Regions from separate parts of the Burkholderia sp. PU8-34 genome, predicted to be linked through region 2. Evidence: predicted binding sites of a transcription regulator. Region 2 holds the regulator's gene; each other region holds the start of a gene.
What was found. Region 2 encodes FliA, which starts transcription of late flagellar genes. Its sites were predicted from a motif close to CTAAAGTTTNNNNNNNNNNNGCCGNTA; they were not measured.

Region 1 (10,188 bases), on a different contig from region 2:
AAACCACGTCGTCGGGCGCGCCGAACGTGTCGCAGCCGGGCCTGAACGGCGCGGGCACGCTCAACCAGGGCTATGTCGAGGCGTCGAACGTGAACGTCGTTCAGGAGCTCGTCAACATGATCCAGACGCAGCGCGCGTACGAGATCAACAGCAAGGCCGTGACGACGTCCGACCAGATGCTGCAGACCGTCACGCAGATGAAGAGCTAACCGGAAATACGCGTCGTCGCCATGAAGCAGGTTCGCCTCCTCCCGTTCGCCACCGATCGCGCAGCATGCGTGCTCGCGGTGGCGGCGTTCGCCGGCTGTGCGCAGATCCCGCACGATCCGATCATCCAGCAGCCGATGACGGCGCAGCCGCCGATGCCGCAGGCGATGCAGGCGCCCGGCTCGATCTACAACCCGGGCTATGCGGGCCGGCCGCTGTTCGAGGACCAGCGGCCGCGCAACGTCGGCGACATCCTGACGATCGTGATCGCGGAAAACATCAACGCGACGAAATCGTCGGGCGCGAACACGAACCGTGCGGGCAATACGAGCTTCGACGTGCCGACCGCCGGCTTCCTCGGCGGCCTGTTCGCGAAGACGAACCTGTCGGCCGAAGGCGCGAACAAGTTCACCGCGACGGGCGGCGCGAGCGCCGCGAACACGTTCAACGGCACGATCACGGTGACGGTGACCGGCGTGCAGCCGAACGGCAACCTGATCGTCAGCGGGCAGAAACAGATGCTGATCAACCAGGGCAACGAGTTCGTGCGTTTCTCGGGCGTCGTGAACCCGAACACGATCTCCGGCGCGAACTCGGTCTACTCGACGCAGGTCGCCGACGCGAAGATCGAATACTCGGCGAAGGGCTACATCAACGAAGCCGAGACGATGGGCTGGCTGCAGCGCTTCTTCCTCAACATCGCGCCGTGGTGATGCCATGAAGTCCTTGCTCCGAAGCCTGTCGTTCAGCGTGCTTGCCGTGTGCGCGTGCCTGTGCGCGTTCGCCGCCGGCCCCGCGCACGCGGAGCGCCTGAAGGATCTCGCGCAGATCCAGGGCGTGCGCGACAACCCGCTGATCGGCTACGGCCTCGTCGTCGGCCTCGACGGCACCGGCGACCAGACGATGCAGACGCCGTTTACGACGCAGACGCTCGCGAACATGCTCGCGAACCTCGGCATCTCGATCAACAACGGCTCGGCGAACGGCGGCAGCTCGTCGCTGACCAACATGCAGCTGAAGAACGTCGCGGCCGTGATGGTCACCGCGACCTTGCCGCCGTTCGCGCGGCCCGGCGAGGCGCTCGACGTGACCGTGTCGTCGCTCGGCAACGCGAAAAGCCTGCGCGGCGGCACGCTGCTGATGACGCCGCTGAAAGGCGCGGACGGGCAGGTGTATGCGCTCGCGCAGGGCAACATGGCGGTCGGCGGCGCGGGCGCGAGCGCGAACGGCAGCCGCGTGCAGGTGAACCAGCTCGCGGCGGGTCGCATCGTCGGCGGCGCGATCGTCGAGCGCGCGGTGCCGAACGCGGTCGCGCAGATGAACGGGATGCTGCAGCTGCAGCTGAACGACATGGACTACGGCACCGCGCAGCGGATCGTGTCTGCGATCAATTCGAGCTTCGGCTCCGGCACCGCGACCGCGCTCGACGGCCGCACGATCCAGCTCGCGGCGCCGGCCGATTCGGCGCAGCAGGTCGCGTTCATGGCGCGCCTGCAGAATCTCGACGTGAGCCCGGACAAGGCCGCCGCGAAGGTGATCCTGAACGCGCGCACGGGCTCGATCGTGATGAACCAGATGGTCACGCTGCAAAGCTGCGCGGTCGCGCACGGCAACCTGTCGGTCGTCGTCAACACGCAGCCGGTCGTGTCGCAGCCGGGGCCGTTCTCGAACGGGCAGACGGTGGTCGCGCAGCAGTCGCAGATCCAGCTCAAGCAGGACAACGGCGCGCTGAAGATGGTGACGGCCGGCGCGAACCTCGCCGACGTCGTGAAGGCGCTCAATACGCTTGGCGCTACGCCCGCGGACCTGATGTCGATCCTGCAGGCGATGAAGGCGGCCGGCGCGCTGCGCGCCGATCTGGAGATCATCTAAATGACGGCGAATCTTCCGGACGGGAACGGGAACGGCCTGACGCAGCGCTTCGCGCTCGACGTGCAGGGCTTCGACGCGCTGCGCGCGCAGGTCAAGCAGTCGCCGCAGGCGGGCGCGAAGCTCGTCGCGGGGCAGTTCGACGCGATGTTCACGCAGATGATGCTGAAGAGCATGCGCGACGCGACGCCCGAAGGCGGGCTGTTCGATTCGCACACGTCGAAGATGTACACGTCGATGCTCGACCAGCAGCTCGCGCAGCAGATGTCGTCGAAGGGGATCGGCGTGGCCGACGCGCTGATGAAGCAGCTGATGCGCAACGCGAACCTCGGCGCGGGCGCCGATACGGCGGCCGACGCCGGCGCGGCGGGCTTGGGCGCGGCCGGTTTCGGCGCGGCCGGCTCAGGCGCGGCCGGCAGCGAGGGCGGGATGGCCGCGATGAACGCGATGGCGAAGGCCTACGCGAACGCGGCCGCCAACAACGGCGCGCTCGCGAACGGGCGCGGCTACTCGGCGGGCAGCGCGCTGACGCCGCCGCTGAAAGGCGCGAGCGGCGTGGCCGACGCCGACGCGTTCGTCGACCGGCTCGCGGGCCCCGCGCAGGCGGCGAGCGCGGCGACCGGCATCCCGGCGCGCTTCATCGTCGGCCAGGCGGCGCTCGAATCGGGCTGGGGCAAGCGCGAGATCCTGGCGGCCGACGGCTCGACGAGCCACAACGTGTTCGGCATCAAGGCCGGCAAGGGCTGGACCGGCCGCACGGTGTCGGCGCTGACGACCGAATACGTGAACGGCACGCCGCGCCGCGTCGTCGCGAAGTTCCGCGCGTACGACTCGTACGAGCATGCGATGACCGACTACGCGAACCTGCTGAAGAACAATCCGCGCTACGCGGGCGTGCTGAGCGCGAGCCGCAGCGTCGAGGGCTTCGCGCACGGGATGCAGAAGGCCGGCTACGCGACCGACCCGAACTACGCGAAGAAACTGATCTCGATCATGCAGCAGATCGGCTGACCGGTCGCCGGACTGTCCGATTTGCCGATTCGGCCGATCGCCGATTCACGCCCGCTCCACCGTCCCCGCCACCGCCGGCACCGCTGCGCCCCCGCCGCCCATCCCCGCCGCCGATCCCCGTTGTCCGATCACGCCATGTTCGGCCGTACGCGGTTTGAACGTTTGCGCAAAAAAATTCGAGAAATCGATCTAAACTTTCGGACAGCACTGCCGCTAAGTGTGAGAGACCTGCGACCGGGTGACAGTTCTGGCCCGGTTTTATCGCGCATCGGTTCCCGTGCGCTCAATGACAAGAATGACCGGCAAGCCATGAATATCGATCAGTCGACGGACACGAGCCCCGACGCGGGGCATTCCGGGCCCGACTATGCCCGCCGCAACCCGCTTGAAATCGGCGTGCAGCTGCGCAACCTCGTGAGCCGCGGTGATTTCCTCACCGTCCAGTACCCGGGCGGCCAGCTCGTCACCCGGCTGCTCGAGGTCGACGTCGGCGCGCGCACCTTCACGTTCGACTGGGGGGCGCTCGCCGAGCAGAACAGCGGGATCCTCGCGGCCTCGCACTGCAAGTTCTCGGCCGCGCCGGACGGCGTGCGCGTCGAGTTCGCGACCCGCACGCCGCGCGAGACGCGCTTCGAGGGGCTCCCCGCATTCGAGGCCGATTTCCCCGACCTGCTGTACTGCATCCAGCGCCGCGAATATTTCCGCGTCGACGCGCCGATCGTCGATCCGTACCTGTGCCGCGGCAAGCTGCCGGACGGCGAGAGTTTCCTGTTCGAGGTGCACAACCTGTCGCTCGGCGGCGTCGGGCTGCGCACGGCCGACGAGCGCGTCGAGGCGCTCGAGGTCGGCACGCTGCTGCCCGACGTCGAGCTCGAGCTGAACGGCCACGGCAAGCTGTCGCTCGACCTGAAGCTCGTGTCGCAGCGTGCGACCGAGGTGCCGAACGGCTCGCGGCGCTACCAGCTCGGCTTCCGCTTCATGTCGCTGCCGGGCAGCGCGGAGAACACGCTGCAGCGCCTGATCACGCAGCTCGAGATGAAGCGCCGCCAGCTCGCGCGCGCCTGACGTCGGCTAGTCGGCTAGTCGGCTAGTCGGCCAGCCGGCCCGCCAGCCGGGCCGTTGCGCGCCGCGCAGGCACGCGCGGCCGCGTGCATTTTTCCCTCAATTTTTCCGATCCGCGGCCGTTATACCGGGAGTCACGCAACCGGCGGCCGCAGCGCGGCCCGCTCATCAGGATCGCGCATGTCCAACACTCTCATGAACCTCGGTCTCAGCGGCCTGAACGCTGCGCAATGGGGCCTGACGACGACCAGCCAGAACATCAGCAATGCTTCGACGCCCGGCTATTCGGTCGAGCGGCCCGTCTATGCCGAGGCGAGCGGCCAGTACACGGGCAGCGGCTACGTGCCGCAGGGCGTGAACACCGTCACCGTCCAGCGCCAGTACAGCCAGTACCTGAACGACCAGCTCAACAGCGCACAGACCCAGAGCGGCGCGCTGTCGACGTGGTATTCGATGGTCGCGCAGCTGAACAACTACGTCGGCAGCCCGACGGCCGGCATCTCGACCGCGATCACGAACTACTTCACGGGGCTGCAGAACGTCGCGAACAACGCGTCCGACCCGTCCGCGCGGCAGACCGCGATCAGCAACGCGCAGTCGCTCGCCGACCAGATCAACTCGGCCGGCCAGCAGTACGACACGCTGCGCCAGAGCGTGAACACGCAACTGTCGAGCACGGTGTCGCAGATCAATTCGTATACGACCCAGATCGCGCAGTTGAACCAGCAGATCGCGGCGGCAAGCGCCCAGGGGCAGCCGCCGAACCAGCTGATGGACCAGCGCGACCTCGCGGTGTCGAACCTGTCGAACCTCGTCGGCGTCCAGACCGTCAGCAACGCGCAGGGCTACAGCGTGTTTCTCGCGGGCGGCCAGCCGCTCGTCGTCGCCGACAAGAGCTACCAGCTCGCGGCCGTCACGTCGCCGTCGGATCCGAGCGAGCTGACCGTCGTGTCGCAGGGGATCGCCGGCGCGAACCCGCAGGGCCCGAACCAGAATCTGCCGGACGCGTCGCTGTCGGGCGGCACGCTCGGCGGCCTGCTGTCGTTCCGCAACCAGACGCTCGATCCGGCGCAGGCGCAGCTCGGCGCGATCGCGACCAGCTTCACCGCGCAGGTCAACGCGCAGAATGCGCTCGGCATCGACCTGTCGGGCAACGTCGGCAAGCCCCTGTTCTCGGTCGGCAACCCCGCCGTCTATGCGAACCAGGGCAACACGGGCAACGCGACGCTGTCCGTGTCGTTCGCGAACGCCGCGCAGCCGACGACGGGCGACTACACGCTGACGTACGACGGCAGCAAGTACACGCTGACCGACCGCGCGAGCGGCGCGTTGGTCGGCACGTCGCCGTCGATGCCCGGCTCGATCAACGGGCTGAACTTCTCGTTCCCGTCCGGTTCGATGAACGCCGGCGATGCGTTCACGGTGCTGCCGACGCGCGGCGCGACCGACACCTTCGCGCTCGCGACGTCGAACGGCTCGGTGATCGCGGCGGCGTCGCCGGTCGTGTCGTCGGCCGTGTCGACGAATTCGGGGACGGCCACGATCACGCAGGGCACGGTGAGCGCCGGCTACCAGGTGCCGGCCAAGACCACGCTGACCTACGACGCGTCGACGCAGACGCTGTCCGGCTTCCCGGCCGGCACGACGGTGACGATCGGCGGCACGTCGGTGACGATCGCGAGCGCGTCGACGCCGGTGTCGTACAGCGCAGCGACCGGCGCGACGCTGACGATGACGGGCAGCACGGCGGGCGCGATCAACGGCGTGAGCGTCACGCTGTCCGGCGCGCCGGCCGACGGCGACCAGTTCGTGATCGGCGCCTACGCGGGCGGCACCAACGACGGCAGCAACGCGCTTGCGCTGTCGAAGCTCGTCAATACGAAGACGCTCGCCAACGGCACGGCGACGCTGACGGGCGCTTACGCGACCTACGTGAACGGCATCGGCAACACCGCGAGCCAGCTCAAGTCGTCGAGCGCCGCGCAGACGGCGCTCGTCGGCCAGATCACGTCCGCGCAGCAGTCGGTGTCGGGCGTGAACCAGAACGAGGAGGCGGCGAACCTGATGCAGTACCAGCAGCTCTACCAGGCGAACGCGAAGGTGATCCAGACGGCATCGACGCTGTTCCAGACCGTGCTCGGCCTGTTCAACTAATCAAGCGAGGACCGAGGCGATGCGGATTTCCAGCTCCCAATTCTTCCAGCTGAACGTCGACCAGATGAACGATCAGCAGGCGCAGCTCTCGCAGCTCTACCAGCAGATCTCGAGCGGCGTGAGCCTGTCGACGGCGGCCGACAACCCGCTCGGCGCGGCCCAGGCCGTGCAGCTGTCGATGACGTCGGCGACGCTGTCGCAGTATTCGTCGAACCAGAACGTCGCACTGTCGTCGCTGCAGAAGGAAGACCAGACGCTCACGAGCGTCAACGGCCTGCTGAACAGCATTCATACGATCGTGATCCAGGCGGGCGACGGCTCGCTGACCGACAGCAACCGTTCGGCGCTTGCGACCCAGCTCGAGGGCTACCGCAACCAGCTCGTGACGCTCGCGAACACGACCGACGGCGCGGGCAACTACCTGTTCGCCGGCTTCCAGTCGACGACGCCGCCGTTCGTGAACAAGGCGGGCGGCGGCGTGGCCTACAGCGGCGACAGCGGTTCGCGCGAAGTACAGATCTCCGACACGCGCTCGATCTCGCAAGGCGACAACGGTGCGAGCGTGTTCATGTCGGTGCCGATGCTCGGCAGCCAGCCGGTGCCGGCGGCGGGCTCGGGCAACAACGGGACCGGCACGATCGGCGCGGTGACGATCACGAACCCGTCGGCCGCGACCAACGCGCACCAGTTCACGATCACGTTCGGCGGCACCGCGGCTGCGCCGACCTACACGGTCACGGACAACACGGCCGTGCCGCCGCCGCCGCCGCCGACCGCGCAGCCGTATACGGACGGCGCGGCGATCGCCGTCGGCAACGGCCTGACGGTGCCGGTGTCGGGCTCGCCGGCGCCGGGCGACACATTCTCGGTCACGCCCGCGCCGCAGGCCGGCACCGACGTGTTCGCGACGCTCGATACGATGATCGCCGCGCTGAATTCGCCGGTCGGCAGCAGCACGACCGCGGCGGCCGCGCTCGCGAACGTGATGACGACCGGCACGACGAAGCTGAACAACACGATGACGAACATCCTCACTGTGCAGGCGTCGGTCGGCGGCCGCGAGCAGGAAATCAAGGCGATGCAGACGGTGATGTCGACGAACTCGCTGCAGATCCAGAGCAACCTGTCGGACCTGACGAGCACGAACATGGTGTCGACGATCAGCCAGTACCTGCAGATGCAGAATGCGCTGACCGGCGCGCAGAAGGCGTTCGTCCAGTTGCAGAACCTGTCGCTGTTCCAGTACATCAATCCCTGATGTCCCGGGCCGGGGCCCGATGTAAGCGCCTGCTCACATCGGGTCTGGCCCTGTCCCCGCGCGCGTTCTGCGCGCCCCGCGCCGGCGCCTGCTTGCCAGCGCCATTCCCGCTCCGTACACTTCGCGCCAGATTCCAGGCCCGGCGCATCCGTCGCAGCCGGGCGACCGACAAGCCAGGAGCGTAACCCGATGTCCGATTCCTATTTCCCGCGCTGGCGGGTCCAACCGACCGGCGCGGCCGCGCGCGTCGTCGGCCTCGACGAGCGCCTGTCATGGCCGCAGATGATCGCGATGGGCGTGCAGCACGTGGTCGCGATGTTCGGCTCGACCGTGCTTGCGCCGCTGCTGATGGGTTTCGATCCGAACCTGTGCATCTTCATGTCGGGCGTCGGCACGCTGCTGTTCTTCGTGCTGGTCGGCGGCCGCGTGCCGAGCTACCTCGGCTCGAGCTTCGCGTTCATCGGCCTCGTGATCGCGGTGACGGGCTACGGCGGCAGCGGCCCGAACCCGAACATTCCGGTCGCGCTCGGCGGCATCATCGCGTGCGGGGTCGTGTATATCGCGATCGGCGCAATCGTGTCGGCGGTCGGCACGCGCTGGATCGAGACGCTGATGCCGCCCGTCGTCACGGGCGCGATCGTGGCGGTGATCGGCCTCAACCTCGCGCCGATCGCGGTCAAGGGCGTGTCCGCGTCGACCTTCGATTCGGCGATGGCGCTCGTCACCGTGCTGTCGGTCGGCGGCGTCGCGGTGTTCGCGCGCGGGATGCTGCAGCGCCTGTTGATCCTCGTCGGCCTCGTGATCGCGTACGCGATCTATGCGGTCGCAACCAACGGGATGGGCCTCGGCAAGCCGGTCGACTTCTCGATCGTCGCGCACGCCGCGTGGTTCGGCATCCCGGCGTTCCATGCGCCGGTGTTCGATCCGCATGCGATGCTGATGCTCGCGCCGATCGCGGTGATCCTCGTCGCGGAGAACCTCGGCCACATCAAGGCCGTGAGCGCGATGACGGGCCAGAACCTCGACCGCTACGTCGGCCGCGCGTTCATCGGCGACGGGCTCGCGACGATCGTGTCGGGCAGCGTCGGCGGCACGGGCGTGACCACTTATGCGGAGAACATCGGCGTGATGGCCGTCACGCGGATCTACTCGACGCTCGTGTTCGTCGTTGCCGCGCTGATCGCGATCGGGCTCGGCTTCTCGCCGAAGTTCGGCGCGGTGATCCAGACGATTCCGGGCCCGGTGCTCGGCGGCGTGTCGATCGTCGTGTTCGGGCTGATCGCGGTGACGGGCGCGCGGATCTGGGTCGTCAACAAGGTCGATTTCTCCGACAACCGCAACCTGATCGTCGCGGCCGTCACGCTCGTGCTCGGCGCGGGCGACTTCTCGCTGAAATTCGGCGGCTTCGCGCTCGGCGGGATCGGCACCGCGACGTTCGGCGCGATCCTGCTGTACGCGATCCTGCGCAAGGAGAAGGAGCCGGGGCCGGTGCTGTGAGCCGCGACGCGGAGCATGGCCGCCGGCCCCGGTGATCGCCGGCCGTCATGGGTTGGGCTGCACCGAAAACGTCACCGGCCATGCGAAGGTCCCGTCCTTCGCCTTCGGCGCGAACACGAAGCGATAGGTCACCGTGAAGGTCGTGTTGAGCGCCGTATACGGCACGGCGATCTTGCCGCCCGTCGCCGGAAGCACGACCTTGCTGCCGATTCCGCTGATCTCGATCGAGCTGAACTGCGACTGGCTGGCGGCGGCAACCTGCACCAGCACGGTGTACCCGACCCGGTCGTTGGTCTGGACCGCAAGGGTCGTCCCGGCGGGGTTGTTGACGTTCGTCACGCTCAGGTAGCCGATGCTCGTATCCTTGTTCGCGATCACGAGCTGGGCCGGACTGGTCGCCTTGAGCCGCGCGTACGGCTGGACCGTCGCGCCGACCTGCACCGACCGCGTGGCCTGCTTCGCATCGGCCGGGCCCGGCGCGGCGGCCAACAGGGCGGTCGATATCGCGGCAGTCGCGGCGAACAGCCTTCGCGTGCGGCGAGCGACCCGCTTCGATGCGACAGACGCCGCGCGGGTCCGTCCGCATGGGCTGCGCCGCGATGCGGCGGCGCTCGCTGTCTCGGTTCGATTCATGGTCTGCACCTGTTGTCTGAGTCCGTGATGGCGATCTAGTAATTGACGGTGATCGTGAGGTGCGGGTCCGCGTATCCGCCCGGCACGACGTTCTGGCCGCCGCGGATCAGCCCGTACACAGTCGCGTTGACGGTCCCGGCGCCGTTGATCTTGCCCCACGAAATCACCGACGTGCCGCTCGTGCCGTCGCCCCAGATCGACGTGTGCGCGCTGTCGAGATACAGGTTGTAGCCCAGCGTCTGCGTGCCGCCGGTCCTCGTCATCACGCGATTCGCGAAGGTGCCGCCGCCCGCGCTCGCCGTCACCATCGGTGTGGGGTTGCCGTTGCCGGTGCAGTTGACCGAGATCGTGATCGCGGAGGTGGCGGCATTGATCGTGTCGTACGTGCCGAACACCATCGACGACGGCGCATTCAACGTGCAGGTCGTCGCCGCGAGCGCGGGCAGCGCGGCCAGCACGCCCGCGCCGGCCGCGAGCGCCGCCGCGGCGGCGCGCAG
Region 2 (10,188 bases):
CCTTCGAGCCGAGGATCAGCAGCAGCGTTGCGTCGCCGCCGTCGTCGAGGATCATGTTCGCGAATTCGCCGTTCGGCCATTCGAAGATGCGGTGCGAGAACTCCCAGTATTCGTCGAGCGATTCGCCCTTGAATGCGAACACCGGCGTGCCGGCTTCGACGATCGCGGCCGCGGCGTGGTCCTGGGTCGAGAAGATGTTGCACGACGCCCAGCGCACGTCGGCGCCGAGCGCCTTCAGCGTCTCGATCAGCACGCCCGTCTGGATCGTCATGTGCAGCGAACCTGCGATGCGCGCGCCCTTCAGCGGCTGCTGCGCCTTGTATTCGTCGCGGATCTGCACGAGGCCCGGCATTTCGGTCTCGGCGATGTTCAGTTCCTTGCGGCCCCAGCCGGCAAGTGCCATGTCGGCGACGATGTAATCGTTGGAAGCTTTCGAATCGATGATGGCGTTCATCACGCCCTCCTTTCTAAAAAGTTCTAGAAAATGGTGACGTGAGCGCCGTTCAGGAAGCGGCGGCCGGCGCGATGCGCCGCGGCCCTGCCCGCTTGGTGAAGCCTTCCGAGCCTGGCGGACGCATGATCGTCCGTCGCAACGCTCCTCGGAAAACGGGAGGGATTGTAGCAAATCGGCGGGAAGATTTCTTGGTCACGAGCATCTGTTGCTTTGCTGGCCCGCGCCGCCCGCACTGGCGATCGTGGAAATCCGGATCGCTGCCGAGTCCGGAAGCAAACCGATAGTAGTGGCCGCTTGAAACGCCGGATGCGCTGCATCCGGCGTTTCGCATTTGAGGGCGGGATGATGTCATTCGCCCCTGTAGGTCGAGACGGGCTGCTTTGAGCGCGCTTTATGAGATGAGGGCTGCGCGGGATCGGCTAGATTGGCCCGGCAGTAGTCGCGAACTACCGCACAAGCGCGCCTGCCGAAATGGCCGTCGAGGCGGCGCAGTGAAAGACCACAAGAACGAGTGAGAGTTATGCAGAAGTGTAATGATCGACGTTGCCCGATTTGCTACCCGAATTGGCGAGAGGATGAGGCCGCTGCCAGGAAGCGCGCTGAGGACGACCGGCAGGATTGCGTGAACTGCTGGCGTCACTATCAGAATCAGGCTGAAGCAATTGTCTCGGGCGGCGATCCGATATCGATCAATCGCCGAATCAACGCGGCGTATGCGCAACTCTGGCTCGATGATCGCCGGTTCCAGTGGGCGGGGTTGGCCGCGTTTGCGTCGAAGCAGGTTGGGTGCGGTCTGATGAATGCGGCCGACATGATCGGAAAATCGAATCGGCAGCGCAATGTGTATCAGCAGTGGGAACGAACCAGTTCCCCCTTGGAGAGGTTGGCGCCGTATGGGTCGCCAAGAATGCCGGTTCACGATCAAGCGGCCGGAGAAGGCGCGCGCAAGGCCTATGAGATGCTCGCCAAGGGCAACATGTCGCTGTTTCTGGATATCTGGCCGCTGCACATGTTCTACAAGAAATTCGGTCTCCAACGATTTGAGCGTTGCTTGGGCGAACGCGCGCAACTCCGGGGAACGGTTCGGTGGCCGATCGGCGACAGCGTCCCGTTTGCCTCGATGAAAGACGAAATTCGCGGCGGCTTCAGAGCGATAGATGCCGGGGATCTGAATGAAGGCGTCAGGTTGCTGGCTCGACATGAACAGCTCAACATTCTCCAGACCGCCATGTACGACGACCCATATTTTGCGGTATTGATGCGGGCCAATCAGTTTGCGTGGGCTCTGAACATTCCAACGGCATCGTCTCGAGAGATCCAGTTGACGCTTGCCAATCAATGTACGGTCAATGGTGGCAATGCGCGGCAAGAAGTGTTCAGCAAGCAGCCGCTGGCAAACCTGGCCAATGCAGATCAGCGAATGGCATTTGTAATGCGCGCCGCGCGTCGATTCGAGGAGCTATTGAGAGATCCGATTCAACGTGTGCTTGTGGAAAACTCCCTGTTTGTTATTGCGCAGGGAGGCCGTTGATGACGATCCGGAAAACTGGATGGTGCTGGCGGATAGCTGGCTCCATGTTCGCGCTCGCCCTTATATGGGAGGGCTTGGCGGCGATTCGGCCCGTCGATGAGGTTGTGCTGACGATTGGAGAACCGTATGAGCAAGTGCGTCAGCAATCCCGCTCGACATTGCCGATTGCGACGCAGGACAATTCGATCAATCTGTATGTCAAGCGGCCTGCAGCTTTGCGGTTTAGCGACACTCAATATGGATTCGTGACGCCCGCTGCGAAGTTTCTCAGTATCTATGCGGATACGCATGGAAAGGTTTGGTCCGTCACCCTTTCGCCCCAGGTTGAAACACTGCCGCTCGATGCGACGATGGCAATCCTTCTCGATTTGCAGAATCAATTGCGTCGCGGAGGCTGGCATCCGATTCTTGTTGCGAGACATCCGCCGATCGCAGATACGCCCGAGACGAGGGCACGCATGCGATCCAACCTCTCGCCTCAAGCGTTCTGGCTGGCGGGTGACAAATATCAGGTGTCGATCGATGTTCGCCGCTTCATTCACGAAAACCGGCCGGAAGACGAGCGCTACCTGATTACGCTGCAACTGACCGGCCCACCTCTGATGGAAGATTGGCAAGACGAATGAGGCGCGGTATTTGATGCAGACGCTGCGTAGCGGACAAACCCGTTGGGTAGCGCAGAAGCTGCGCACCCCGCGCCGACCGCCCACTCAGTTCTCCGCGCCGACCCACGCCTGCTCGCGCAGCCGCGCGCGCAATCGCGCGACCGCCTGGCTGTGCAGCTGGCACACGCGCGATTCGCTGACCTCGAGCACCGCACCGATTTCGCGCAGATTCAGACCCCGTTCGTAGTACAGCGACATCAGCAGCTTCTCGCGCTCCGGCAGCCGCTCGATCGCTTCGACGAGCGCCTCGCGCAGGTGCTCGTCGAGCAGCGCCGACAGCGGATCGGCGTGGTCGACGCGATAACGGTCGAGGAACGGCTCGTCGTCCGCCGCGCGGTCGAAATCCTCGTAGTAGATGAGCTGGCTGCCGTGCAGGTCCTGCAGCATGCCCTGGTATTCGTCGAGCGGCATGTTCAGGTGCTGCGCGATCTCCGCCTCGCTCGCCGCGCGGCCGAGGTGCTGCTCGACCTGGTGCACCGCCTGCTCGACCTCGCGCGACGTCTTCCTCAGGCTGCGCGGCAGCCAGTCGTTGCTGCGCAGCTCGTCGAGCATCGCGCCGCGGATGCGCTGCGTCGCATAGGTCTCGAACTGCGCGCCCTGGTCTTCCTTGTAGCGGCCGGCCGCGTCCATCAGGCCGATCATCCCGGCCTGGATCAGGTCGTCGAGGTCGACGCTCGCCGGCATCTTCGCGACGAGCTGCAGGCCAAGGCGGCGCACGAGCGGCGCGTATTGCGCGAGCACGTCGGCCTGCGAAATCTTTCCTTGAGCGTTGTACATCATGGCTCTCTCCTTCCTGTGACGCTCACGCGGCGTGTGCCGCCCCCGCCGCGAACGACGGGCTGCCCGCAAGGGTCCGCCGCGCGCCCGGCCTCGGGCGCAGCGGCCAGTACAGCAGGTCGGCGGCAATCTGCCGGTAGTCGCGTGCGGCGGGTGACGTCGGGAACGCGTCGACTGCCGTGCGCACGAGCTCGCGCGCGTGCTCGACGAGCGGATCGGCGCTCACGCAGCCGGCGTCGGCGATCGACACCGCCAGGTAGCGGCGCGCGACGCCCGCGAGGTTGTCGTACGCGATCCGCGCATCGGCATGGCTGCCGACGTGGTTGGTCAGCACGCGGAACTGCGCGATCGCATGCGCGAAATGCAGCCGCTTCATGCACGCGTATGCCTCGGTGATGGCCTGCGCGGCGACCCGCGTGACGATCAGCACGTCATGCGCTTCGCGCGCGAGCGCCGAGAAGCTGCCGTCTGCGCCGAGCTGCGCATCGACGAGCACGATGTCGGCCGGCCCGTCGATGAAATCGCTCAGCTGCGCGTCGCTGTAGCCGGCGCGCGCGAGCCGCGCTGCCGCGCACACGGCGAAGCCGCCGGTGACCCGTGTGCGCGCGCCGTCGCGCAGCCATGCGCCGGCGAGCGTCGCGGCGGCCGAGTGCACGTCGGCGCGCTCGTCAACGACGAGCACGTCCTTGCCGAGCGCCGTGAGCGCGGCGGCGAGGTTCGCGACGGTCGACGTGCAGCCGACGCCCACCGGACCGCCCGTCACCGCGACGATTCTCGACGCACGCCCGGCCAGCAGGCGGCGCAATCCTTCAGCCTGGTCGATCATGCATTTATCCAAAGCGCACCTCGTGCAGCTCGGCGGTGGAACGTGCGGTCAACGCGGAAAGCAGCGTGGGCATGTCCTCGTCTTGCGGCACGAAGGGCGAGCCGTCACGCGGCACACAGAACGCACTCTTCAACAGGAATTTCTTCGTCGCGACGTACAGGTTCTCCGGCACCTTCTGGCCGGTCGACACGTAGTGGACGGGCAGCTTGTAGCGGATCACCGTGTCGAGCACGCCGCCGAGATGGGTCGCCTCGTCGAGCTTCGTGAGCACGCAGCCGGCGAGGTCCGGATGGTCGCCCGCGCTGCGGTACGCCTGCACGACCTCGTTCAGCGTGTCGCCGTGGCTCGTCGCGTTGAGCAGCAGCAGGCGCTGCACCGGCGTGTTCGCGCCGTGCAGCATCGCGATCTGGTCGGACAGCGCGCGATCGCGCTGGCTCATGCCGATCGTGTCGATCAGCACGATGTGCTTGTTGCGAAGCTCGGACAGCGCGAGCTCGAGATCGCCCGCGTCCTTCACCGCGTGTACGGGCACGCCGAGGATCCGGCCGAAGATCCGCAGCTGCTCGTGCCCGCCGATCCGGTAGCTGTCCGTCGTGAGCAGCGCGACCTTGCTCGCGCCGAAGCGCATCACGCAGCGCGCGGCGAGCTTCGCGGTCGTCGTCGTCTTGCCGACGCCGGTCGGCCCCATCAGCGCGAACACGCCGCCGCGCTCCATCAGCGCATCCTCGCTTTCGAGCACCGGCAGGTTCGCCGCGAGCACCGACTGCGCCCACTCGCTCGCCTGCTCGAACGTCTCCGAGCCTTCGCCCTGCGGCAGGTTGTCGACCATCATCCGCACGAGCTGCGCGGAGAAGCCGGCCGCGAACAAGTGTTTCGTCAGCGCGCCGTGCACGGGGCTGCGGCGCTGGCGTTCGTGCCACATCAGGCTGTCGAACTGCTCTTCCATCATGCCGCGCAGCGCGCCGAGCTCGTGCATCACCGTGTCGTTGACGATTCGCTCGATGCGCGCCTTGACCGCATCGGCGACGGCCGCAGCCGCATCGGTCGGGATGCGCGTGCGCTCGGCCGCCTTCGGCGCGGGTGCGTCGGCCGCGCGGCGCGGTGCGCCCGCATCGACCGGAATGCGGCGCGCGGCGTCGCGCACGATGTCGCGCGCCCATTCAGGCGGCGGCACGTCAGCGGCACGTGGCGCGCGGGCGGCGTCGGCCGGCGCGCGGTGGCCGCCTTCGGCTGCCGGCGCGGGCTGGCTGCGTGCCGTAAGCGCCTCGCGCTGCTGCGTCAGGCGCTTCGCATGCTCGACGAGCCACGGCGCGGGTTCGGAAGGGGCGGCGGGCCATCCCGCGGCGGGCGATCCCGGGGCGGGCCATGCCGCGGCAGGTGCCGCTGCGGCAACCGGCTCACCGGCGAAAGCCGAACCGTCCGCCGGTTCATCGTCCGCTTCGGCGCTCGTGCCGAACACCGACGAGAACACGTCCGGCAGCCCGCCGTCGCCCATCGCATACGGATTGGCGGCTGCGCGCGTGCGCGGCGCGAAGCCCGCCAGCGCCGCGCCCGGTTGCGCGGCGACCCGGGCAAGTTCCGGTGCCGCGGCGGGCGGCGCGATCGCAGCCAGCTCGGCGTCGGGGAGCGCGGTGATCTCGACGCTGCCGTCATCGAGCGTGCGGTTCGACAGCACGACGGCGTCGGCGCCGAGCGCCTCGCGTACGAGCCGCAGTGCGTCGCGGCTCGTTGCGCCGGTGAATTTGCGAATGTTCAAGCGGAACCCCCGATGACGTTAACGACCTTGATCGTGCGTGTGTCCGGCACTTCGGCATACGACAGCACTTTCAATTGCGGCAGGCTGCGGCGCAGGAAGCGCGCGAGCATCGCGCGCAGCGCGTGCTGCACCAGCAGCACGGGCGGCAGCCCGAGATTCTGTTGACGCAGCATCGCTTGCTGCGTGCCGGTCAGAAGGTTGTGCGCGAGACCGGGCTCGAGGCCCGGATTCGCGCCGGTGGCGAGCGCCTGCGACAGCACGCGCTCGAGATTCGCGTCGAGCCCCATCACCTGCATGTCGCCCGCGCCCGGATACCACTGCTGCGTGATCGCGCGCCCGAGCGCGAGCCGCACCGCGGCCGTGATGTCGTACGCGTCGGTGAGGCGGCCGGCCTGTTCGGACACGGCCTCGATGATCGTGCGCATGTCGCGGATCGGCACGCCTTCCTCGAGCAGGTTCTGCAGCACCTTCTGCAGCGTCGTCAGCGAGATCGTCTTCGGCACGAGATCCTCGACGAGCGACGGCGCGTCCTTGCCGGTGCGCTCGATCAGCGCCTGCACTTCCTGGCGGCCGAGCAGCTCGGCCGCGTGCTGGACGACGAGATGGTTCAGGTGCGTCGCGACGACCGTGCTCGCGTCGACGACCGTGTAGCCGTACACCTGCGCCTGCTCGCGCAGCGCGACGTCGACCCACACGGCCGGCAGGCCGAACGCCGGATCGTGGGTCGGCGCGCCGGGCAGCGCGGCCGTCACCTGGCCCGGGTTGATCGCGAGCCACTGGCCCGGGTACACCTCGCCGGTGCCGATCTCGACACCCTTCAGCGCGATCCGGTACGCGTTCGGCCGCAGCTCGAGGTTGTCGCGGATGTGGATCACGGGCGGCAGGAAGCCGATTTCCTGCGCGAACTTCTTGCGGATGCTCTTGATTCGCTTGAGCAGCTCGCCGTCGCTGTTCTTGTCGACGAGCGGGATCAGCCGGTAGCCGACTTCGAGGCCGAGCGGGTCGATCAGCTGCACGTCGTCCCAGCTCGCCTCGTGGCTGTCGGCGGGGAGCGCCGCGGGCGGCGCGATGTCGGTGACGTCGCCGGCCGCCTTGCGGGCCGCCGCGCGCTTCGTCTGCGTGCGCGCGAGCCAGATCGCGCCGCCGCCGAGCAGCAGGAACGCGAAGTGCGGCATGCCGGGGATCAGGCCCATCAGCACGATGATCGCGCCGGTGATCGTCAGCACGCGCGGGTTCGTGAACAGCTGGCCGGTGATCTGCGTGCCGATGTCCTCGTCGGTCGCGACGCGCGACACGATCACGCCGGCCGCGGTCGAGATCACGAGCGACGGGATCTGCGCGACCAGGCCGTCGCCGATCGTCAGCAGCGTGTAGTTGGTGCCGGCCGCCGCGAACGTCATGTCGTGCTGGACCATCCCGACGATCAGCCCGCCGATCACGTTGATCGCCATGATGATCAGGCCCGCGATCGCGTCGCCGCGCACGAACTTCGACGCGCCGTCCATCGAGCCGTAGAACTCGGCCTCCTGCGCGACCGACTGGCGGCGCTTCCTCGCCTGCTCCTCGTTGATGAGGCCCGCGTTCAGGTCGGCGTCGATCGCCATCTGCTTGCCGGGCATCGCGTCGAGCGTGAAGCGCGCGGACACTTCGGCGATCCGCCCCGCGCCCTTCGTGATCACCATGAAGTTGATGATCATCAGGATCACGAACACGACGATGCCGACCGCGAAGTTGCCGCCGACGAGGAAGTGGCCGAACGCCTCGATCACCTGGCCGGCCGCGTCGGGGCCGGTGTGGCCTTCGAGCAGCACGACGCGCGTCGACGCGACGTTCAGCGACAGGCGCAGCAGTGTCGAGAACAGCAGCACGCTCGGGAACGCCGCGAAGTCGAGCGGCTTCATCGTGTACATGCTGACGAGCAGCACCATCACCGACAGCGCGATGTTGAACGTGAACAGCAGATCCAGCAGCACCGGCGGCAGCGGCAGGATCATCATCCCCAGGATCATGCAGATGAGGATCGGGCCCGCGAGCGCGCGCAGGTTGGTGCCCGCGAGCAGGTTCGGGCGCTTCGCGAACAGGTTGGCGGGCGTGCTCATGCCGCGCCTCCGAGCACATCCTCGGCTTCGTCGCGCTCGTCGTCGGCCGACACCGACGCGCCCTTGTCGAGTTCGGCCGGCACGTCGAGATCGACCGGCACGGCCGGGAACGCGCCGCCTTCCACGCGGAAGCGCTTGAGCTGGTACACCCACGCGAGCACTTCGGCAACCGCCGCATACAGCGAGCCGGGAATCTCGCGCTCGAGTTCGACGTTGTGATACAGCGCCCGCGCGAGCGGCGGCGCCTCGAGCAGCGGCACGTTGTGCTCGGCGGCCAGCTCGCGGATCCGCGCGGCGACGAGGTTCACGCCCTTCGCGACGACCTTCGGCGCACGCATCGCACCGTCGGTGTACTGCAGCGCGACGGCGAAGTGCGTCGGGTTCGTGACGACCACGTCGGCCTTCGGCACGGCCGCCATCATCCGGCGCCGGGCGATCGCGCGCTGCTGCTGGCGGATCCGCCCCTTCACGTGCGGATCGCCTTCGTTCTCGCGATGTTCGCGCTTCACTTCTTCCTTCGTCATGCGCAGCTTCTTGTTGTACTGCCAGATTTGATACGGCACGTCGAGCGCCGCGACCACCAGCATCCCGGCGACCGTCGTGCCGCAGCACACGGCGACGAGGTGGAGCGCATCGGTGAGCGCCGCGTCGAGCGGCTGGGTCGCGAGGCCGAGCAGCTCGTCCTTCGCGCGCCAGATCGCGACGCCGCCGATCCCGCCGACGACGAGCGTCTTCGCGAGCGACATGCCGAGCTGGATCGGCCCCTGGATCGAGAACATCCGGCCAAGACCCGTCAGCGGGTTCAGCCGGTCGAGTTTCAGTTCGAACGTCTTCGACGAGATCAGCCAGCCGCCGAGCGCCATCGGCGCGAGCAGCGCGGCAAGCCCCGTCAGCGCGAGCAGCGGCGCGAGCGCGGCGAGCCCTTCGAGGCTCGCGCTGCCGGCCGCCGACAGCATCCGGTGCGTGTCGAACGCGGCCGCGCGGTCGAACGAGAACGCGCCGCGCAGCATCGTCTGCAGGTGCATGCCGATCGGCCCCGCGAGCAGCCACGCGCCGTAGAAGCCCGCCGCGAGCAGCGCGAACGAAGCCAGTTCGCGCGAACGCGCGACCTGCCCCTCCTCGCGCGCCTTCTCGCGGCGCCTCGGAGTGGCGGCTTCGGTCTTGTCGAGATCGCTCTCGTCTGCCACGGGGCCTCCAGACGGGTACGGCGGGATGCCGCTTTCCAGTGACACCGATTATTCATGGAGGCGTCAAACGCCGATCGGTCGAGCAAAGCCGGGAAAGGGGGGTATTTCGGGGAATCGGGCGCGGGCAGGCGCAAGCGGGAATGGCGCGGCGGCGAGGCTTTGCCGGGTGTGGCGGCGGGCCGGGTCACGCGGTGCGCGGGGGCACGATGCGCGGCACGTCGGATCGGATGGAGTCGGGGTCCGGGAGTGTGGTGTCGGTGTCGGTGTCGGTGTCGGTGTCGGTGTCGGTGTCGGTGTCGGTGTCGGTGTCGGTGTCGGTGTCGGTGTCGGTGCGGTGCGGTGCGGTGCGGCGCGGTACGGCGCGGCGCGGTGCGGTGCGGTGCGGTGCAGTACCGGCCGGTTCGTAGTGCGCCCGCGCCGCCCGGACGATAAAAAGGGGGCGAAAATTCGCCCCCTCGTGATGCCGCCATGCAGCCGCGCGTCAGTACGCGACGTAAGGCGCCGCGCCCCCGTTCGACGTGAGATCCATCCCGAAGTAGATCGTCTTGCCGTAGAAGTGCGGCAGGCCGATATCAAGCCAGGCCGTCGAGCCGAACGGTCCGGCGATGTCGTTGAACGCGAACGTCGACGTGTTCGAGAACAGCGTGTCCGCGTTCTGGACCGACATCGACACGTTGCTCGCCGTGCCGTTCAGGCCGGTGAGCGTCGCCGTGTAGGTGGCCGTCGACGCCGGGCAGTAGAACTGCGTGTTGCGCGAGCACACCGTCTGCGCCGAATCGTTGAAGAAGTATGCGTTCGAGCCCGTGTCGAAGAACGCGGTCACGGTGCGGCCGAGGAACGTCGAGTTCTGGAGGTCGCCTGTCGTCGTCGACGTCAGCTTGGTCGTGGCCCCG
Region 3 (10,188 bases), on a different contig from region 2:
GCATCGCGTGCGCCGCGCGCGTACGCGCTGGCCGCGGCCTGCGCGGCCTGCACGGCGAATGCGTCGAACCTGTCGGGCGCGCCGTCGACCGCACGAATCGACAGCCCGCCGAGCTGCAGCCCCGATGCTTCGAGCCGCTGCCGGAACGCGGCTTCGTGCCGCGTCAGGCGCTCGGCGCCCGCCTCGTTCGCGCGCAGCCGCGCGACGAGCTGCGCGCCGTTCAGCACGAGTTCCGCATCGACGGTGCCGAGCGACGGCAGCGTCAGCGTCAGGCGCGTGCGCCACGCGATGCCGTCGCCCGCGTCGCCACCGCGCGCCGCCTGCCCGCCCGAGCCATCCGGTTCGACCGTCCAGTCGAGCCGTGCGCCCGGCCACGCTTCGCCGATCCAGCGGAACTGGTCGGTCGCGAGCACGTCGAGCTGCTGGCGCATCAGCGGCACCGCGGCGGGATGCACGCTCGCCTGCGCCGCAGCCGGCGTGTCCGGCGCTGCGCTGGCCAGCGCAGCGCGCGCGGGCATAAAGCGGGAATCGGCCGCGTCCTGGAGCGGGTTCGCCGCAGCGGACAGCCGCGACGGCAGCGCATTGGGGGACAGCAAATCGTGAGCGGCCGCGTTCGGCGGCGTGCCGGCCGGCAGCGTGGGCAGCGTGGACGCGGCGGGTCGGGCCACCGGCGCCGAAGGCAGCGGCAAGCGCGCGGCGAGCAGCACGTCGAGCGTATCGTCGGGCGCCTCGGGCGCCTCGGCCGCGCCGGCGGGTGCCGGCGCAGGCAGGCGCGCCTGCGGCTCGCGCAGCAGCGCGGCGAGCGGCCGCTGCCCGGCCAGCCATTGAGCGAGATGGGATTCGTAGAACAGGCCGCTTTCGCCGACCGCCTGCGCGAGCGACGCGCGCAGCGTCGCGACGGACGCATCGCGTGCTGACTGGGCCGCGGACACAGCCCGATCGGGCTGCAGCGCCGGCGCGCGCGACGCGTCCTGCGGTGCGGACATGTCCGTGCCGCCCGGCGGCGCGGGATCGGCGAGCAGGATGGTCGGATCGGCGAGCAGCGGCACCCGCCCGACGACGGCCGGCGTCGCGTCGCCGCCGAAGCGCGAAATCGCATCGAGCGCGAGCGCGACGTCGGACAGCGCCATTTGCACGGACGCCTGCGGCGCGCTGGCGGCGGGTGCGGCCGGCACCGGTGCGGGCGACGCGCCGGCGGCGGGCGTGCCGACCTGTGCCGCCGCGCCGCCGCCGGCGGGCGGCACCACGACATCGGTCAGCAGGCTGTCGATGCGGCTCGCGAGCAACGCGGCGGCTACGGTGTCGATACCGGTCATGATCGGGGCCTGCTCACCTCTGCGACATCGATGCAAATACCCGGAACGGCGCCCGGCGCGACGCGCCGGGCGATACCGGACAACCTCAGGAGGCGCGCCGCGCGGTCAGCCGCGCGCGCGGTACAGATCCGACAGCACCTTCGTCGAGCGCCGCGTCTCGAACAGCGCGGACAGCCGCGCGATTTCCGGGCTCGCAAGATCGCGGATCGCCGCGTCGTCGGCGAGGATGCGGCGGATCAGGTCGAGCTTGCGGCCGAGTTCGGACTCGTCGAGCACGACGCCCGGCCCGGCGTCCTTCAGCCCGTCGACGAGCTGCTGGTATTCCTGCTGCAGCGCCGACAGCGCGCCCCAGTCGGCGCTGCGCGCCGCGCGCAGCATGCAGCCGGACACGGCCGCAATCGCCTCGTAGCGTGCGAGGTACTCCGCGTTGCGATTCATCGCGACACTGCCGCGGCCTGTTGTGCGGCCTGTTGTGCGCCCATCCGCGCGACTTCCGGGCCGATGCCGGTCCACGCTTCCTCGAGCGTCGCGAGCAGCCCGTCGACTTCCACCAGCATCGCGTCGCTGGCCTGCGCGTTCGCTTCCAGCAGCCGCCGGCCGATATAGTCGTACAGCGCATCGAGGCGCGCGGCGACCTCGCCGCCCGCGTCCCGGTTCAGCGATGTCTGCAGGCCGCTCGTGACGATGCGGATCGCCTTGCCGATCGCTTCGCCTCGCCCGGCTACGTTGCCCTGCTGCAGGTGCATGCGCGCGAGCGCGACGGCCTGCCGCGCGCCCTGGTACAGCATCGCGATCAGGCGATGCGGGGAGGCGCCCATCACCCCCGTCTCGACGCCGACACGCGCGTACGCATTGGCTCCAGCGTGTCCTGGGGAAAACATGCGCTTCTCCTTGTTGATGCTTTCAATACGGGGCGTCCACCCGTGCGGCGCACGGCGCGGCCTTCTCCCGAAGTTATCGGAATGGAAACCAAAAGCTTTAGACGGGCCGGGGGTAGCCGGATGGCCGGCTGCGGGATGGGCAGGCCCCGGATGGCCCGCCGCGGGATAGCCCGCCCCGGGATGGCCCGCCCCGGGATCGCCCGCCGCGGGATGGCCCGCCCCGGGATCGCCCGCCGCGGGATGGCCCGCCCATCAAACCGACATCTGCATGATGTCGTTGTACGCGCTCACGAGCTTGTTGCGGACCTGCAGCCCGAACTGGAAGCCGATGTTGGCCTTCTGCATGTCGACCATCACGTCGTTCAGCGAGATGTTCGACGCACCGACCTCGAACGCCTGCGCCTCGCCGAGCGCGTGCTGCTGGTCGCCGCTGATCTTGTCGAGCGACGCCTTCATCGCGCTCGCGAACGTGCCGGCCGTCGCCGCGCCCGAGCCCGCGAGCGCCGCCGCCGGGCTCGCCGCGCCGCCCGACGCCTGCGCAGCCATCGCCTGCATCTGTTGCAACACCGAACCGATTCCGCTCACGTTCGCAGTCATGCCGTCTCCAGAGATAAAGGGCCTTTATGGGCCAAGGCGGGGCCGAGGCCGGCTGCCCGCGCGCCACGCCGCGCGTTGCCGCCATGCCGGATCGCGACAAAGCTTAGCAGCGCACCGTGCGGCAAAGCCCCGAAAGTACGGGGGAAACCCCGCTCTTTTCGGGCGATCGGATCGCGGGCGGCGTCCCGATAATCGCACCGTGTCATTGTCCGCCCGCTCGTCCGAGCGGGTCAGTCGCCCCGCTCCGGAGAACCTCGACGCATGGATTCGCAGGCCAATTCGCTGATCACCCCCGACGCCCGCACGGGCCTCGCCAGCCCCGCGCCCGGCGCCGCCGCGGCCGCGGCGCTGCCGGGCACCGGCGGCGCAGGCGCGGACTTCGGGCTCGGCGGCTTCGCGGAACGGATTCCCGGCATCGCGCGGATGAAGGGCAATCCGAAGCTGCCGTTCGTGATCGCCGCCGCGTTCGCGGTCGCGGTGATCGTCGCGCTCGTGCTGTGGAGCCGCGCGCCCGACTACCGCGTGCTGTACAGCAACCTGTCGGACCGCGATGGCGGCGCGATCATCGCCGCGCTCCAGCAGGCAAACGTTCCCTACAAGTTCACGGATGGCGGCGCCGCGATCCTCGTGCCGGCGAACCAGGTCCACGAGACGCGCCTGAAGCTCGCGGCGATGGGGCTGCCCAAAGGCGGCTCGGTCGGCTTCGAGCTGATGGACAACCAGAAATTCGGCATCAGCCAGTTCGCCGAGCAGGTCAATTACCAGCGCGCGCTCGAAGGCGAGCTGCAGCGCACGATCGAATCGATCAACGCGGTGCGGGGCGCGCGCGTGCATCTCGCGATCCCGAAGCCGTCGGTGTTCGTGCGCGACCGCGAGGCGCCGACCGCGTCCGTGTTCGTCGATCTCTACCCGGGCCGCGTGCTCGACGAAGGCCAGGTGCAGGCGATCACGCGGATGGTGTCGTCCGGCGTGCCCGACATGTCCGCGAAGAACGTGACGATCGTCGACCAGGACGGCAACCTGCTGACCCAGCCGGCGTCCGCGACCGGCCTCGACGCGAGCCAGCTCAAGTACGTGCAGCAGGTCGAGCGCAACACGCAGAAGCGCATCGACGCGATCCTCGCGCCGATCTTCGGTGCCGGCAACGCGCGCTCGCAGGTGAGCGCCGACGTCGATTTCTCGAAGCTCGAGCAGACCTCGGAAAGCTACGGCCCGAACGGCGTGCCGCAGCAGGCCGCGATCCGCAGCCAGCAGACCAGCACCGCGACCGAGCTGTCGCAAGGCGGCGCATCGGGCGTGCCGGGCGCGCTGTCGAACACGCCGCCGCAGCCGGCGTCCGCGCCGATCGTCGCGGGCAACGGCCAGAACGGGCCGCAGGCGACGCCGATCAGCGACCGCAAGGATTCGACGACCAACTACGAGCTCGACAAGACGATCCGCCACGTCGAGCAGTCGATGGGCAACGTGAAGCGGCTGTCGGTCGCGGTCGTCGTCAACTACCAGCCGGTCGCCGACGCGAAGGGCCACGTGACGATGCAGCCGCTGCCGCCCGCGAAACTCGCGCAGGTCGAGCAGCTCGTGAAGGATGCGATGGGCTACGACGCGAAGCGCGGCGATTCGGTGAACGTCGTCAACAGCACGTTCTCGACGACGGCCGATCCATATGCCGACCTGCCGTGGTGGCGCCAGCCCGACGTGATCGAGATGGCGAAGGAAGCCGCGAAATGGCTCGGCATCGCGGCGGCCGCAGCGGCGCTCTACTTCATGTTCGTGCGCCCGGCGATGCGCCGCGCGTTCCCGCCGCCGGAGCCGCTCGCGCCGTCGCTGCCGTCGCCGGACGATTCCGTAGCGCTCGACGGCCTGCCCGCGCCGGAGAAGGAATCCGACGATACCGACGCGCTGCTGCTCGGCTTCGAAAGCGAGAAGAACCGCTACGAGCGCAACCTCGAATACGCGCGCACGATCGCGCGCCAGGATCCGAAGATCGTCGCAACCGTCGTGAAAAACTGGGTGTCCGATGAACGCTGAAGGCTTGACCAAGAGCGCGCTGCTGCTGATGTCGATCGGCGAGGAAGAGGCCGCGCAGGTATTCAGGTTCCTCGCGCCGCGCGAAGTGCAGAAGATCGGCGCGGCGATGGCCGCGCTGCGCAACGTCACGCGCGAGCAGGTCGAGGACGTGCTGCAGGATTTTGCGAAGGACGCCGAGCAGCACACCGCGCTGTCGCTCGATTCGAACGAGTACATCCGCTCGGTGCTGACGAAGGCGCTCGGCGAGGACAAGGCCGGCGTGCTGATCGACCGGATCCTGCAGGGCAGCGACACGAGCGGCATCGAAGGCCTGAAGTGGATGGATTCGGGCGCGGTCGCCGAACTGATCAAGAACGAGCATCCGCAGATCATCGCGACGATCCTCGTGCACCTCGACCGCGACCAGGCGTCCGAGATCGCGTCGTGCTTCACCGAGCGGCTGCGCAACGACGTGATGCTGCGGATCGCGACGCTCGACGGGATCCAGCCGGCCGCGCTGCGCGAGCTCGACGACGTGCTGACGGGCCTGCTGTCCGGCAGCGACAACCTGAAGCGCTCGCCGATGGGCGGCATCCGCACCGCGGCCGAGATCCTGAACTTCATGACGAGCATCCACGAGGAAGGCGTGCTCGAGAGCGTCCGCCAGTACGATCCGGAGCTCGCGCAAAAGATCGTCGACCAGATGTTCGTGTTCGAGAACCTGCTCGACCTCGAGGATCGCGCGATCCAGATGGTGCTCAAGGAAGTCGAGTCGGAGACGCTGATCATCGCGCTGAAGGGCGCGCCGCCCGCGCTGCGCCAGAAGTTCCTCGCGAACATGTCGCAGCGCGCGGCCGAACTGCTTGCCGAGGATCTCGACGCGCGCGGCCCGGTGCGCGTGTCCGAAGTCGAGACGCAGCAGCGCCGCATCCTGCAGATCGTGCGCAACCTCGCCGAGAATGGCCAGGTCGTGCTAGGCGGCAAGGCGGAAGACGCATATGTCTGATCCGGCGCGCGACCGCACGGGCGACATGACCGCGTACCAGCGCTGGGAGATGGCGTCGTTCGACCCGCCGCCTCCCCCGCCGCCGCCCGACGACGCGGCCGCCGCCGCCGCCGCGCTCGCCGCGGAGCTGCAGCGCGTGCGCGACGCCGCGCATGCGGAAGGCCTGTCGGCCGGTCATGTCGAAGGGCAGGCGCACGGCTACCAGGCCGGTCACGAGCAGGGCTACCAGCAGGGTTTCGAAGCCGGCCAGGCCGAAGCGCGTGCGCAGGCCGCGCAACTCGCGGCGCTCGCCGCGTCGTTTCGCGAAGCGCTCGCCGCTGCCGAGCACGATCTCGCATCGGAGCTCGCGCAGCTCGCGCTCGACATCGCGCAGCAGGTCGTACGCCAGCACGTGAAGCACGATCCCGCCGCGCTCGTCGCCGCCGTGCGCGACGTGCTCGCGGCCGAACCCGCGCTGTCCGGCGCGCCGACCCTCGCGGTGCATCCGGCCGACCTGCCGGTCGTCGAGGCCTATCTGCAGGAAGAACTCGACGGGCTCGGCTGGAGCGTGCGCACCGACGCGGCGATCGAGCGCGGCGGCTGCCGCGCGCACGCGGCCACGGGTGAAGTCGACGCGACGCTGCCGACCCGCTGGCAGCGCGTCGCCGCCGCGATCGGCAAGGTGAGCGCATGGTGACGCGCACGCCCGAATCGTTCGCGCGCGACGGGATGACACCGCTCGAACGCGAACTCGCGCTTGCATCGTACGGCCCCGAAGCCACGCACGCCACGCACGACGCCCACGACCCGACGCCGGCCGCCGCGCCCGACGCGCCGCGCGCGCCGCACAATCCGCATCTCGCGCACTGGCGTGCGCACCTGAACACGCTGTCCGCGCGCAGTCATCACGCGCTGCCGCTGCGTCCGTGCGGCCGCCTGACCCGCGCGGCGGGCCTCGTGCTCGAAACGATCGGGCTGCGGCTGTCGGTCGGCGCCGAATGCACGATCGAACTGCCGCCCGGCAGCACGCTGCCGCATGCGGAAGCGGAAGTCGTCGGCTTCTCCGGCGACCGCCTGTTCCTGATGCCGACCACCGACGTCGCGGGCGTGCTGCCCGGCGCGCGCGTGTGGCCGCGCGAAAGCGCGCCGGTCACGGATCCGCTCGCGGGCGCAAAGCGGCTGCCGGTCGGCTGGGACATGCTCGGGCGCGTCGTCGACGCGTCGGGCCGGCCGCTCGACGGCCTGGGCCCACTGACGTCGAAGGTCGACGCGCCGCTCACCGCACCGTCGATCAACCCGCTCGACCGCGAGCCGATCCATCACGTGCTCGACGTCGGGGTGCGCGCGATCAACGCGCTCCTCACCGTCGGCCGCGGCCAGCGGATGGGCCTGTTCGCCGGCTCGGGCGTCGGCAAGTCGGTGCTGCTCGGCACGATGGCGCGCTACACGAGCGCCGAGGTGATCGTGATCGGGCTGATCGGCGAGCGCGGCCGCGAAGTGAAGGAATTCATCGAGCAGATCCTCGGCGAGGACGGCCTCGCACGCTCGGTCGTCGTCGCGGCGCCGGCCGACGTGTCGCCGCTGTTGCGGATGCAGGGCGCCGCCTACGCGACGTCGCTCGCCGAATATTTCCGAGACCAGGGCAAGCACGTGCTGCTGCTGATGGATTCGCTGACCCGCTACGCGATGGCGCAGCGCGAGATCGCGCTCGCGATCGGCGAGCCGCCCGCGACCAAGGGCTATCCGCCGTCGGTGTTCGCGAAGCTGCCCGCGCTCGTCGAGCGCACCGGCAATGGCCCGGAAGGCGGCGGCTCGATCACCGCGTTCTACACGGTGCTGACCGAAGGCGACGACCAGCAGGACCCGATTGCCGATTCGGCACGCGCGATCCTCGACGGCCACATCGTGCTGTCGCGTGCGCTCGCGGAAGCCGGCCACTATCCGGCGATCGACATCGAAGCGTCGATCAGCCGCGCGATGACCGCGCTGATCGACGAGCCGCATCTCGACCGCGTGCGCCAGTTCAAGCAGATGCTGTCGCGCTACCAGCGCAACCGCGACCTGATCGCGGTGGGCGCCTATGCGCCGGGCCGCGACGCGCAGCTCGACCGCGCGATCGCGCTTTATCCGCGCATCGAGTCGTTCCTGCAGCAGGGCTTTCGCGAATGCGCGCCGTTCGCGTCGAGCCTCGCCGGGCTCGATGCGCTGTTCGATTCCCACGGAACCCACGGAGGCTGACACCGATGGCCCAAGGCTTTCCGCTGCAGATCCTGCTCGACCGCGCGCAGGAAAACCTCGACGACGCGACCCGGCAGCTCGGCGTCGCGCAGCGCGACCGCACCGCGGCCGCCGACCAGCTCGACGCGCTGCTGCGCTACCGCGACGAGTATCACGCGCGCTTCGCGCAATCGGCGCAGCACGGGATGCCCGCTGGCAACTGGCGGAATTTCCAGGCGTTCCTCGACACCCTCGACGCGGCGATCGCGCAGCAGCGCCGCGTGCTGGCCGCCGCCGACGCGCGCATCGACGAGGCGCGCCCGCACTGGCAGCAGCAGAAGCGCACCGTCGGGTCATACGAGATCCTGCAGGCGCGCGGCGTCGCGCAGGAGGCGCGGCGCGAAGCGAAGCGCGAGCAGCGCGACGCCGACGAGCACGCGGCGAAGGTGCTGCGAATGCGGGCCGACGCGGCCAAGTCGACTTGAATGCCCACTGCCGCTCACTGCGCCGCTCACTGCGCCGCTCACTGAATACGCACGAGAGAACGCCATGCCCTCCCTGTCCCTGCTCGGCTCGCTGATCGATACCGCCGCTTCCGCGCTCAAGGGCGCCCGCAAGACGGACGCGACCGATACGTCCGCGTCGAGCGGCGCGGCCGCCGCACCGCTGCCGTTTGCGCGCACGCTCGAGCAGAGCGTCGCGACGCAGCGCGCGTCGGCCGCTTCGACCACGACAGCCGCGGCGAATGCGTCCGATCTGTCCTTCGCTGGCCCGTCGCGGCACGCGGTCGCCGCCGCAGCAATGTCGAAAGCCGCCGACAGCACGAAGCCATCCGATTCGTCCGACGACAAGACCACCGCGGTCAACCCGGACGCGGCCGCGCTCGCCGCCGCAGCGGCCGTGCAAGCGCAGTTGCAGGCCCGCCCCGACGGCACGGCTGCGACGACGGACGCGGCGAACGCGGCGATCGCGATTGCCACCACCGCCACGACGACCGCGACGGACGCGCCGTCCGCCGACGCGCTCACGCACGCGGGCAACCTGGCGTCGGCTGCCGGCACGACCGGGCCGGGATCGGCCCGCGACGCATTGCACGCGGCGCTCGAAAAACTCACCGGCGGCACGAACGCCGTCGCGCTGCCGGCCAGCGGCGCCGCGACACCGCAGCAAACTGCGACCGCCACCGCCACCACCACCGCCGCGCCGCTGACGCCGAAGGTGCCGACCTTCGACAAGACGCTCGCAGATGCGAAGGGCACGCTCGCGGCAAACCCGGCGCAGCCGCAGGCATCGGCCGCGCCGTCGCTGCAGGGGGAAGCCGCCGCGAAATCCGATCTGGCATCCGGCGCGACGCACGCGCTCGCGGCCACGCAGGATGCCGTCGATCCGGCCCACGCCGCGCTCGCCGCCGCGACGGCCGCCGCCCAGCCCACGCTGCAGGCGACGCCGGCGGCCGCCAACGTCGCCGCTGCGAACGCGAATGTGCTCGCGCCGCACGTCGGCACCGCGGACTGGACGGACGCGTTGAGCCAGAAGGTCGTGTTCCTGTCGAATGCGCACCAGCAGAGCGCCGAGCTGACGCTCAATCCGCCGGATCTCGGCCCGCTGCAGGTCGTGCTGCGGGTCGCGGACAATCACGCGCATGCGCTGTTCGTGTCGCAGCACGCACAGGTGCGCGACGCAGTCGAAGCCGCGCTGCCGAAGCTGCGCGACGCGATGGAAGCGGGCGGTCTCGGCCTCGGCAGCGCGACCGTCAGCGACGGCGGCTTCGCATCGCAGCAGCAGAACCCGCAGCAGACTTTCGCCGGCGGACAAGCGCCGCGGCGAGGGAGCGCCGCACCGTCAGCCGGCGACGCACCGCTCGACGCCGCGCCATCCGCTGCGGCCGGCGCGACCGTGACCCGCGCCGGCCTCGTCGATACGTTTGCCTGAGCATCGGCGCCGCATCCACGCTGCGCGCGCGCCGCTCAGCGGCCGTGCAGCGCGGCCGCCTGGCCATGCGGCGCACCGGCCTTGCGCGCCGCGACGATGAACTCCGCCGCGCGCTCGCCGATCATCACGGACGGCGCATTCGTGTTGCCGCCGATCAGCGTCGGCATCACCGACGCATCCACGACGCGCAAGCCTTCGACACCCCGCACGCGCAGTTGCGGATCGACGACCGCGCGCGCATCCGTACCCATCC

Region 1: flgK (flagellar hook-associated protein FlgK) is a predicted target of FliA. The motif match lies at 4,248-4,274, and genes of this name have one in related genera.
Region 3: fliS (flagellar export chaperone FliS) is a predicted target of FliA. The motif match lies at 2,272-2,298, and genes of this name have one in related genera.

Annotation. Positions count from the first base shown of each region.
Region 1 covers NZ_JBSAXC010000012.1:178,905-189,092, forward strand. Annotated here, with positions in the region: gene flgG (flagellar basal-body rod protein FlgG) at 1-209, shown strand, start outside; gene flgH (flagellar basal body L-ring protein FlgH) at 231-920, shown strand; gene ACV22Z_RS25695 (flagellar basal body P-ring protein FlgI) at 925-2,079, shown strand; gene flgJ (flagellar assembly peptidoglycan hydrolase FlgJ) at 2,080-3,087, shown strand; gene ACV22Z_RS25705 (flagellar brake protein) at 3,397-4,152, shown strand; gene flgK (flagellar hook-associated protein FlgK) at 4,330-6,303, shown strand; gene flgL (flagellar hook-associated protein FlgL) at 6,323-7,561, shown strand; gene ACV22Z_RS25720 (solute carrier family 23 protein) at 7,751-9,058, shown strand; gene ACV22Z_RS25725 (hypothetical protein) at 9,104-9,547, opposite strand; gene ACV22Z_RS25730 (Csu type fimbrial protein) at 9,727-10,188, opposite strand, start outside.
Region 2 covers NZ_JBSAXC010000020.1:55,439-65,626, forward strand. Annotated here, with positions in the region: gene ahcY (adenosylhomocysteinase) at 1-454, opposite strand, end outside; S-adenosyl-L-homocysteine riboswitch at 488-607, opposite strand; gene ACV22Z_RS31190 (DUF2515 family protein) at 975-1,985, shown strand; gene ACV22Z_RS31195 (flagellar biosynthesis sigma factor) at 2,030-2,611, shown strand; gene ACV22Z_RS31200 (RNA polymerase sigma factor FliA) at 2,696-3,430, opposite strand; gene ACV22Z_RS31205 (MinD/ParA family ATP-binding protein) at 3,453-4,265, opposite strand; gene flhF (flagellar biosynthesis protein FlhF) at 4,258-6,009, opposite strand; gene flhA (flagellar biosynthesis protein FlhA) at 6,006-8,108, opposite strand; gene flhB (flagellar biosynthesis protein FlhB) at 8,105-9,295, opposite strand; gene ACV22Z_RS31225 (hypothetical protein) at 9,523-9,702, shown strand; gene ACV22Z_RS31230 (DUF3443 domain-containing protein) at 9,777-10,188, opposite strand, start outside.
Region 3 covers NZ_JBSAXC010000012.1:128,084-138,271, reverse strand. Annotated here, with positions in the region: gene fliK (flagellar hook-length control protein FliK) at 1-1,316, opposite strand, end outside; gene ACV22Z_RS25475 (flagellar protein FliT) at 1,422-1,754, opposite strand; gene fliS (flagellar export chaperone FliS) at 1,751-2,197, opposite strand; gene fliE (flagellar hook-basal body complex protein FliE) at 2,450-2,794, opposite strand; gene fliF (flagellar basal-body MS-ring/collar protein FliF) at 3,056-4,822, shown strand; gene fliG (flagellar motor switch protein FliG) at 4,812-5,807, shown strand; gene fliH (flagellar assembly protein FliH) at 5,800-6,483, shown strand; gene fliI (flagellar protein export ATPase FliI) at 6,477-8,024, shown strand; gene fliJ (flagellar export protein FliJ) at 8,030-8,488, shown strand; gene ACV22Z_RS25435 (flagellar hook-length control protein FliK) at 8,553-9,935, shown strand; gene ACV22Z_RS25430 (GMC family oxidoreductase) at 9,971-10,188, opposite strand, start outside.